One region of the Pseudoalteromonas sp. PB2-1 genome, then DNA from elsewhere that is predicted to be linked to it. Evidence: predicted binding sites of a transcription regulator. Region 1 holds the regulator's gene; the other holds the start of a gene.
What was found. The regulator sigma-54, encoded in region 1, starts transcription at its own class of promoters, with help from an activator protein. The targets are predictions, from matches to a motif close to GTTGGCACGNNNNTNGNNT.

Region 1 (5,345 bases):
TTTGTCTGATGGGCTGGTTAAAAGTGTTGTTAATGACAAGGCACCTAAAAAGCAATTATGTTTATCAACCACGTACAGATCATCTGTACCTTCAGGTAGCTCACCACGTAGACGTAAATAACGCAGTACAACGTCTAATGTGACATCGGGGCGAATAGTGACGGTATCACTATTCATTAGTGCGCCTGCAGAGCGCTCCTGATAAGAAAGTGCTTGGGTCGCTCTTTCTCTATCTTGCGTATCCATAGCCCCGACAACATCTTGATAAACAGTATCAGGTAAGCTACGAAGTACTTCACCTAAGTCATCATCGTCCATGTCCTCAGTTGCGGCGGCAATATGCTCAGGTTCCATCTGGGCAATAATGCCAAGGCGTACATCTTCTGAAAGCTCTTCAAGTACGTCACCACGTACATCTGGATCAACGAGTTGCCACAACATGCGGCGGATTTTATGAGGTGATGACTCAAGTAACAGTGCTGTATCGCAAGGTGCTGTTTTAGCTAGCATACCGCGCACTTGAACAAATTGACCACTATTAAGTGACTTGGTCACCTGTTTAAGTTGTTGTAGTGGGTAATCTTGTTCAAAGGCTTCTGGCATTGGCGTCCTTACAACTAAAAAGTGAGCTCTGGCTAAATAAATACAGCATAGTTGCACAATAATAAATTTGCTGAGTTATCGTTTAAAGCAACCATTATATTAAGAATATTTGTTATATAAGATGAACGAATGACTTAAAAGTAAGATATTTAAGAGGAATTTAAATACCTAAGTTAAGTTTAACGCAAATCTTTCGTGCTTAGCAAATGCTATTCTTGCTCATGAAAGCGTTGTGCTATTAATTCACCTATTGCATTAAGTGCAGCAGTTGCATCAGGGCCTTCGCATACAACGCGTACTTCTTTACCTTGGCTGCTTTCTAATAACATTAGAGCAAGTACACTGTCACCTTCAGCTTCTTTGTCATCTTGATATAACATAATTTTAGCATCAAATTGAAGTGCAAGTTGTGCAAGTACAGTTGCTGCCCGAGCGTGTAAGCCAAGTTTGTTTTGAATTAAAAACGTATTTTCAGCATACATGTTAAAGCCCTTATTATAAGTCTTGCTCACGATGGCGAATTTTTACATTCGCATGGCTTTTCGCGAAACTTTCACCAATCGTCTGTGCTAAGTAAACCGAGCGATGCTGTCCACCTGTGCAGCCAATTGCGATCGTTAAATAGCTGCGGTTATTACGTTCAAGGTGTGGTAACCACGTTTGCACAAAGGTTTGAATCTGCCAAGTAAATTTTTGCACTATGCTATGGCTTGCAAGGTAATCTTTAACTGGTTGGTCGAGACCCGTAAGTGGCTTAAGATCTGGCTCCCAGTGTGGGTTTGGTAAAAAGCGTGCATCAAATACATAGTCAGCTTCTTTCGGGATACCATGCTTAAAGCCAAATGACATAAAGGTAATAATAAGCTTTTTGTCTTTTTTACCGAGAATCTTCTCACGAATTGACTCTGCTAGCTGATGTACACTTAAATCCGTTGTGTCGATCATAAAGTCGGCGCGGGTAATTAGTACATCGAGCAGTATTTTTTCTTGCTTAATTGCTAAATCGAGTGGTAAAGAATCTAAAGAAAGCGGATGTAAACGTCTTGTCTCAGAGAAACGTCTAATGAGTGTTTGATCATCACTATCAAGGTAAAATAAGGTTGGATTGGCGAAACCTGGCAAGTATTCAAGAATATCATTAAATTCTTGTTGCTCTTTTGGCAGGTTACGTACGTCGATACTGACTGCTATTTTGTCGTAATTATCAGAGACGCTGCGCACTAGCGAAGGTAATAGGTTTACAGGAATATTATCAACGCAATAATAACCAAGATCCTCAAGGACTCGTAAAGCGACTGATTTACCTGAGCCAGAACGGCCACTGATAATAATTAATTCCATTTATGCCTCTGATGCAATAACTTGAAACAGTTCCTGATCGGTTTTAGCGCTGCGTAACTGTTTACAAAATTCTTTGTCTTTTAGTCTATCAGCAATTGTTGATAAGGTCTTTAAATGAAGTTGGCAGTCTCCATCAGGTACGATGAGTGCAACAAAAATATCAACAGGGCGGTTGTCAATTGCGTCAAAGTTAATTGGAGATTCGCTCACTATAATAAACGCATGCGGTTTATCAGCACCTGACATACGACCATGCGGAATAGCAATACCTCTACCAATTCCTGTGCTCCCCAATTTTTCTCGATTGAGTAAAGCATTAAGAATATCTTGCTGCGATAGATGAGGAAGCTGCTCATGAGCGAGTTCGCTGATAAATTCGAGAATTCTTTTTTTGCTATTAAAAAGGACCGCAGCTTTGCTGCAGTCCTGGCTAGTAAGTGAACTAAGTTTCATAATTTAGTGTCGAGCTAATTTCTCTTTGTGTTTAATTACTTGGCGATCAAGCTTATCAATTAGCGAGTCGATGGCCGCGTACATATCTTGATGCTCTGTAGAGGCAAACAGTTCGCCTCCGTTTACATGTAAAGTTGCTTCTGCTTTTTGACTTAATTTTTCTACGTCTAAAATGACATGAACATTATTAATATGATCAAAATGCCTTTCTAGTTTCGCAAACTTGGTGTTTACATAGTCTTTTAATGAATCTGTGATTTCTACATGACGACCAGTTAGGTTTAGTTGCATAAGCATTTTCCTTCTATGTAAAACGTCTAAATCAAGCTTTTACGCTGATTAGACGGCGGTATTGCTAGAGACTCTCGGTATTTTGCAATTGTACGTCTAGCTACTTTAATTCCTTGCTCAGCCAATATATCTGCAATCTTACTATCACTCAATGGCTTCGCTGAGTTTTCTGCGGCAATAAGCTTTTTGATTAAAGCGCGTATTGCCGTTGATGAACACTCGCCACCATTTTCTGTGCTGACGTGGCTTGAGAAGAAATATTTCAACTCAAAAATACCCCTTGGGGTATGCATATATTTTTGCGTTGTAACCCGTGAAATCGTCGATTCATGCATTTCGACCATTTCAGCGACATCATTTAGCACCATCGGTTTCATCGCCTCAGGGCCGTGTTCAAAGAAAGCCTGTTGTTGTTGAACAATACAGTTCGTTACTTTTAATAAAGTATCATTCCGGCTCTCTAAGCTTTTAATAAACCACTTAGCTTCTTGCAGATGAGAGCGAATAAACTGACTGTCGCTGCTTGATTTTACAGAGCGTGACATAGCCGCATATTGGCTATTCACTCTGATCTTTGGCATACAGTCAGGGTTAAGCTCAACGACCCAACGACCTTTTACTTTTTTTACTGATACGTCGGGTATGACGTATTCAGACTCTTCACGTACGATGCTATCCGCGGGCTTAGGGTTCAAGCTATGGATAAGCGTCATGACTTCTTTTAGCTCGTTTTCTTTAAGCTTAGTCTTTTTCATCAAAGTACGATAGTCGCGACTTGCTAATAATTCGATGTGCTCAGATAAAACCATTTTAGTTTCAGCCAAATAAGGTGTATCTGCATCGAATTGACGAAGTTGAATACATAGGCACTCTTGTAAACTGCGAGCACCAATGCCGACAGGATCAAATAGCTGTATTCTTTTTAGGACCGCTTCGACTTCATCAAGTTCTATTTCTTCTTCTTCATCATCGTTTTGATTAAAGCTTTCAACAATATCCTCACAACTGACGGTTAAAATACCTGAGTCATCAATAGCTTCGACTATAGCAACAGCAATTGCTTCATCAGTTGGACTAAATGGGGTCAACTGTAGTTGCCACATCAGATATTCGTGGAGAGTTTCGGTTGACGCACCTTGATAAATAGACTCATCTTCTGGCATTGGCCCTGAAGAGGTTGAAGGAGCTGCACTCATGTACTCATCCCACGTGACGTCCATTGCTAGGTCGTCACTAACGGTATCTTTATTGAGTGCATCACTGCTTTCTTGCTCGTACTCACTTGGTGCTTCTTCTGCCGTAGCAGTGACTTGTGAATCATCAGAGTCAGATTTTTGTTCGTTTTTACCGATTGCGTCTTCACTGTAATCCGCTTCTTCCACTTCAAGTAGAGGATTACTATCAAGCGCTTCTTGTATTTCTTGCTGGAGATCCAATGTACTAAGTTGCAATAAGCGAATGGCTTGTTGCAGTTGTGGAGTCATTGTAAGTTGCTGGCCCATGCGCAGCTGTAATGATTGCCTCATGTATCCCTAACAATCCTTTTAAATCATTTATTGATACTACTTTGAGTCAATATCAATATGTTGTCATTATTGTAAGTCTAGCAGATGCTCTAGTCGGTGGTGTATTGGTTACAACCTGAATTGCTCGCCTAGATAAACATCGCGTACGGTTTGGTCTGCTAATACGTGTTCAGGCGTGCCTGATGCAATTAGCTCCCCATGAGAAACAATGTAGGCTTTTTCACAAACATCAAGGGTTTCTCGAACATTATGGTCAGTTATTAGTACACCGATACCACGGTTTTTCAAATGCTCTATAATTTTCTTTATATCTAACACTGAAATTGGATCAACACCAGCAAAAGGCTCATCTAGCAGAATAAATTTTGGATCTGCGGCTAATGCTCGCGCGATTTCAACACGGCGACGCTCGCCTCCTGATAGCGCCATACCTTGGCTATCTCGAATGTGCTGAATACTAAATTCATCAAGCAGGTTATTGAGTGTTTCTTCTCGTTGCTGTTTTTTAAGATCTTTACGTGTTTCAAGAATCGCCATCAGGTTTTGGTAGACCGTCAACTTTCTAAAAATGGATGATTCTTGGGGTAAATAGCCAATACCTAATCGAGCGCGATTGTGCATGGGTAATAAAGTGATGTCGTTGTCATCAATACTAATTTTACCTTTGTCGCTTGGCACTAGCCCTACAATCATGTAGAAGGTGGTGGTTTTACCTGCACCATTAGGGCCTAGTAGGCCAACAATACTGCCAGCTTCGACTTCTAGTCCCACATTTTTGACAACTTGGCGGCCTTTATAGCTCTTTGCTAACAGCTCTGCTTTTAATGTACTCATGGCTGGCCTTTATCATCTTTTTTATTATCAACAGGCACTAAGATTGTATGCACACGATCCGTTGAATTTTCGTCTTTTTCAGCACTAATGAGTTGTTGTTCCATGTCGTAAGTTATACTTTTTGCACTGACTTTTTGCCCTGCTTGTGTCACTTGTGCATCGCCAACTAAGGTGAGTAAACGCTTTGCTACATCGTAACGTACTTCGTCTGCACTGGCGCTCATAACCGTGCCATCTTCTTGTTTTTCTTCAAAGTAGGCTGGCTTACCAGTGGCAATGATAAGTGAAACAGTACCA
Region 2 (5,345 bases), 160 kb from region 1:
GCTTAATATCGATTTCTGTTGCTCTAAGCACTGCTTTGTTACGTGCAACCTCTGACTCAAATGCTGTAGTGTCAAGGCGCATAAGAATATCGCCCTCAGTGACGCTTTCACCTTCTTCAACAAATACTTTAGCAACTCGGCCTGTCACTTCAGAACGCAGTTGCACTTGGGTGTTAAATACCAAGTTACCAGAGGCTAAAATTGAATCGGCAATATCGCCTTGTTCAACTTCTGCAATATGCATTTCTGGCGCGTTTTTATCGCCGGTGACTTGTTTTGAGATCAGTAAAGCGACAAATGCTATAACAGCAAGGCCAATTAAAATGGCTTTTTTCATGATACTTCCTTGCCTATGAAAGAGCGGCTGTCACCGCTCATAACTAGATTAAATAAATGCGATAACAGCCCAAATACCGTAAATAACAATACTTGGTAGAGCTGTAAATAGTAGCGCTTTATTGAATGTGAAATTAGTCCAACTCTTCAAACCGATAGCAGCGATGAAAATGCTCCAAATAGAAAAGATATTGAGACTTTCAAGTAGGGTGTACAATGGGTGGCCAATTTCTAAACCAGTTAAAAGTTGATTAATCGAAGAGTAATTCATTAGTGTTTGTGAAATTTGGTTAGTGCTTGCTGTAAGCACTAAGATTAAAAGGCCTAAGTAATAAATAACCAAAGGCATCATGGCCCACACGCCAAAGCCGTACCAAGCACCATAGCCGTAATTAGCCTCTGGGTCTTGCTTCGATACAAATAGATAGTAGCCTGCCATCAGGGCATTAATGACAGCTAAACCGATAATGCTACCAAAGATAGCAAACCAAACTTGCATATCAATAGTTTGCTCTATGCTTTGGCGCATCATTTTTTGTTCTGCAATGGTGGCATCAACACTGGCTGCAGCCACTTGTTGATCGATTAAATATTGTGGGTCAGCTTTATTGTAAAAAGCAAACATGCTGGCAGCGAGAATGCCGGCAAGTAAAATAAAGGCAACAAAAGACCAGCCTTTTGTTTCTCTCACCCCATTAAAGGCTTTATTCGGGCTGATAAAAATATCAATTAAAGCAGTCATTGCATTTGAAGATTTCATTATTATTCCTTGTTTTAAAACATTTGCTTTTAGGTACTAAAATATCCTGTTTAGTAACAAATTAGCAATTTGTTTTGTAACTGTATGTTAACAGGTGTGATGCTGTTAGTTGTGTTATTGTGTAAGCACTGGAATGAGTCGATATTTTTAAGTAAGTAGGTAGTTATGACGAATAACAATAGACGTTGTATTGATGAGTTAGTGTTAGGGTTTTGGCGCTTGTTAGATTGGCAAGTTACGCCACAACAGTGTTTAAGTTTTTTAGAAAATGCAATCGATATGGGTGTTTCACACACCGATCACGCTGACATTTACGGCGAATATGGCTGCGAAGCCGAATTCGGTAAAGTGCTCAAGCTGAAGCCAAGTATTCGTGATGAGATTAAAATAATTACCAAGTGTGGTATCAAGCCCGCATTTGCAAGTTTAGGGTTACAAGGTAAGGCTAACCATTATGATTCCAGTGCTGCGCATATCATTGCCTCAGCGCAACAGTCATTAAAGCATTTCAATACAGATAGGTTAGATGTGTTATTAATTCATCGTCCTGATTATTTAATGAATGCTGATGAAATGGCTGAAGCATTCAATACCCTCAAAGCGAATGGTGATGTGATTGACTTTGGTGTATCTAATTTTACGCCATCTCAACTCAGCTTATTACAATCCCGTTTAGATTTTGAATTGGTTACCAATCAGATTGAGTTTTCGCCTTACGAAATGAAAGCCCTTGATGATGGAACTTTAGACCAATGTCAATTGCTCGATATTAAACCAATGCTTTGGTCACCGTTAGCAGGTGGACGTCTGTTCTCAAGTGATGATGAAAAAGCGATACGTTTACGCGCAGTGTTAGAGCAGGTCGGCACTGAAGTTGGTGCAAGTTCTCTTGATCAAGTGGTGTATGCTTGGTTATTGATGCATCCGAGTGCGCCATCTGTAGTGCTAGGTACGGGTAACATTGAACGCGTTAAATCAGCTGTTGCAGCTAAGGCTCTTAAGATAAGCCGTGAGCAGTGGTATCGTATTTGGCAGGGCTCAACAGGCCACAGTGTTCCTTAAGCTTCTAAACTAGAAAAGGGCCTTGCGGCCCTTCGTGTTGCAGCAAGTAACACATTCTTTTTAAAGTGTAAAATCTACCGCGTAAGCGACATACACTTTCACATCTGTTCCATCAATGTCAGTATCTGAAACGCCTAATGTAAAGCCGTCTTTAGATACCGAAACACCGTAGTCGATGATATTGTCATCACCAATGAAATCACCTGAGTAATGGCCGACATGCAGCGCCAGCTCTGTGCCATTATTTCCTATTGGAAAGCTATAATCGGCATTTAAATACAGTGAATCTCCAAAGTCGGTGCCATCGCCGCTTGCTGCTGATGAAGCTAATACGGCTGCGCCAAACGTGAAGCTACCCATACTAATGCTACCGTAGATCTCTGAAAAGTCTGCATCGGTAAACGAGGCCGCATCTGGGTATGCATAATAAATGTAGCCAACATCGTAGCTAAAGGTTTCATTGATATCGCCGCCAAAACCAGCGTAGAGATCAAGCTCGTAGGTCATATCTTCTGCCCAGCTAGCATTTGATACCCAAGTACCCGCATAAAAGCCAGATTCACTTGCGTAATCAATACCACCTTGAATTGCGGCATCACCGCCTGTCTGTTCTTGACCACGCCATAAGTAGTTTGAGGTTGCTGCCGCGTTAGCTGTTACTTCTGCAAAGCTATACGTCGAGCCTAAAGTAAGTAGCGTGAGGGCGCTGGCCGCGACCACTTTTTTTAGTTTTAGCATGTTTTGTATCCTGTTGTTATGTTGATTTTGCCCATTTCAGATTGCAGTCTGGTTATTTGTCGGGGCATTATTTTTATGTGTTGTCTGGATACGATATAGCACTGGTTGTGCCAAGTTAATTTACGGTGGGAATTTTTATGCTTTATTTCTTTTAAAACAGTCTTGTAAGTATTCTTTTGGTTAAAGTTGACTTGTATTTGAATTATTCATGCGCACTTGCATGGTGCAATAAATTTCCTGGTTGCACAATGAAGACGCAACCAGGTTTTTCTTACTTGATAGAGACTTAGCCGAAAATGGCACGCATTAAACTAATGGTTTCTTCAACGCTACGGCCCTTTTCAACTTCACTGATGATTGAATCGCGCTTAGCTTTAATATGTTCAGGGATATCATCACTTGCAAGGGCTCGGTCTACCAGTATTTCAGCCGATTCTTTACCGCGGCGTACAGTCTTTTTACCCGCAGAGCTTGTGCTGCTTTTAGGTTTGTTTAGTAACTTAATATAGTTAGAGCTATCAGCAGTCGCTTTGTCTGCATAATAAAAGAAGCTAGGTAACAAGGCTTTAATTTCAACTAGAGATTGTTCAAGTTCATTAGCCGCAGTAGCCATTTTGTACCAAGGCATACTATGAATTGCTTCGACAACATCTTGCCAGTAGCGCTCAAAATCGCGGTTATTTAGCTTCGTAATGCCAAGGGCTGCACAAAGGGCATCAAGTTTACTATTTACGATTGGTGTAAACACGTCAGGTCGACGCATTGCAAGTAAGCGAGTAGCAGGCGCAAGCGTTGGCTTTTCATCGCTGCCATTAAATGCCATGAAGTAAGCAACCATAAAATGCTGATAATGTTCTTGAGTTACTTCACCCTCAAGTGGAATGTGTACAAGAGCCTCATCGAACGCACCAGGTAAATCACTCAACATTTGGTGGAAACCTTTGGCGTTTTTAGTAGAAGCAAACCATTCAACGTCAAAGTTATAGCTGCTTGGATCGAGCGAGGCACTGTGCTTACCTGAAAACGCTAAACGGTCTTCTGGGATCATCTCTTTTAGTGATTGTGATTTAATCGCTGCAATGTAATTAGCTAAGCGTAGTTGCTCATCAAGGGCTACAAGCTCTTTATGCTGTTCGATGAAACTTGCGATAACTGGCCATGGCGCAACTCTTAACGTTTTTAACTGCAAAAAGCTGATTGCAGAAATTAATAAGTCATGAAGTTTTTTAAGTGTCGGTAATTGCTTATCTTCTAATAGATCGTAATTAATGCGATCGCGGCTTGCACTTAATAGCTCATAGCACCACCCTAAAAAGTCTTCAGGGTGGTTTTCTACTTTAACTGCCATTAGATTTAAGCTGATATCAGAGGCTTGCTTGAGGATATTTTGATAAATTTGACTTTCTTGCTCGCCAAGCGCCATTTTTGACGGTGAAATAAGCAGTTTCTTCATGCTTAATCGATACTCCAGTTTTGACCAAATTAGGTTGTTTAATTTTAGTACACAGGGTGCAAAAACAACAGGGTCGTGCATCATACCGAAGTAATGAAATGATGCAATCTTACTGATAATTTATAAGTAAGATTGCGACTGACGAGGTTAATTAATCATTGTCATCGAGTGTAAATAATTGCTCAACACTGAGTTCAAAGTGAGCAGCAATTTTTAACGCGATAATCACCGAGGGAATAAAGCGGCCTGTTTCAACTGTGCTAATGGTTTTACGTGATACTGCAATGGCATCAGCAAGTTCTTGCTGCGACAGCCTCTTTTCTTTACGGAATTTAGCGATATTATTTTGCACTTTGTACACCTAGTCTCTACTTTGCCAAAGAATTGATACGCCATATATTAAACTCATCAAGGCAAGATAAAATGTGGCCATCATGCTATGCGATACATTTAAAGCAAGTTCGTTAGACAATAAAAAAATAGCCCCCATGCTAAAAAGTAATCCAAGCACAACATGTTTATAAGCGATGGTATCAATCGTATTTAAAAATTCATCCTTATACGTAAGGCGATAGCCAAGTTTCCATGTAAATCCACCTCTAATTACAAACATAAAGAAAGATCCTAAAAATGCGCTACCGCCAATAAACAGTAACGGTGCTGATGTTTGCTTGAGCATTGGGTAAACACTAATAATTAATAACGTGACTCCCATGAATATTGAAAACCATGCGTTATGATTCATAAACTTTTCTTCCGTTTTGATATCTTGCTTAGACATAATCGTTTCCTTTTATTTTAAACTCAAATGTAACCTACAGGTATCAATATAACCCTAGGGTATCATTCGGTCAAGATCTTTTTGTAACCTCTAGGTATCAAAATGTTTCAGCGTTGATTCATATTCTTGTACCTAAGCTTGTTCAAAAACCTTTTTATGGATTGGGCAATGCATTTGCGCCTAACTCCCGCTATGATATGAACATTGTTTGCCCA

Region 2: L0Z67_RS15600 (TorF family putative porin) is a predicted target of sigma-54. The motif match lies at 2,993-3,011, and genes of this name have one in related genera.

The regions. Positions count from the first base shown of each region.
Region 1 covers NZ_CP090667.1:3,172,994-3,178,338, reverse strand. Annotated here, with positions in the region: gene mgtE (magnesium transporter) at 1-603, opposite strand, end outside; gene L0Z67_RS14815 (HPr family phosphocarrier protein) at 813-1,085, opposite strand; gene rapZ (RNase adapter RapZ) at 1,099-1,944, opposite strand; gene ptsN (PTS IIA-like nitrogen regulatory protein PtsN) at 1,945-2,397, opposite strand; gene hpf (ribosome hibernation promoting factor) at 2,401-2,688, opposite strand; gene L0Z67_RS14795 (RNA polymerase factor sigma-54) at 2,715-4,214, opposite strand; gene lptB (LPS export ABC transporter ATP-binding protein) at 4,323-5,048, opposite strand; gene lptA (lipopolysaccharide transport periplasmic protein LptA) at 5,045-5,345, opposite strand, start outside.
Region 2 covers NZ_CP090667.1:3,334,613-3,339,957, reverse strand. Annotated here, with positions in the region: gene L0Z67_RS15615 (efflux RND transporter periplasmic adaptor subunit) at 1-337, opposite strand, end outside; gene L0Z67_RS15610 (YIP1 family protein) at 386-1,096, opposite strand; gene L0Z67_RS15605 (aldo/keto reductase) at 1,262-2,158, shown strand; gene L0Z67_RS15600 (TorF family putative porin) at 2,219-2,896, opposite strand; gene L0Z67_RS15595 (hypothetical protein) at 3,183-4,349, opposite strand; gene L0Z67_RS15590 (helix-turn-helix transcriptional regulator) at 4,501-4,701, opposite strand; gene L0Z67_RS15585 (hypothetical protein) at 4,711-5,130, opposite strand.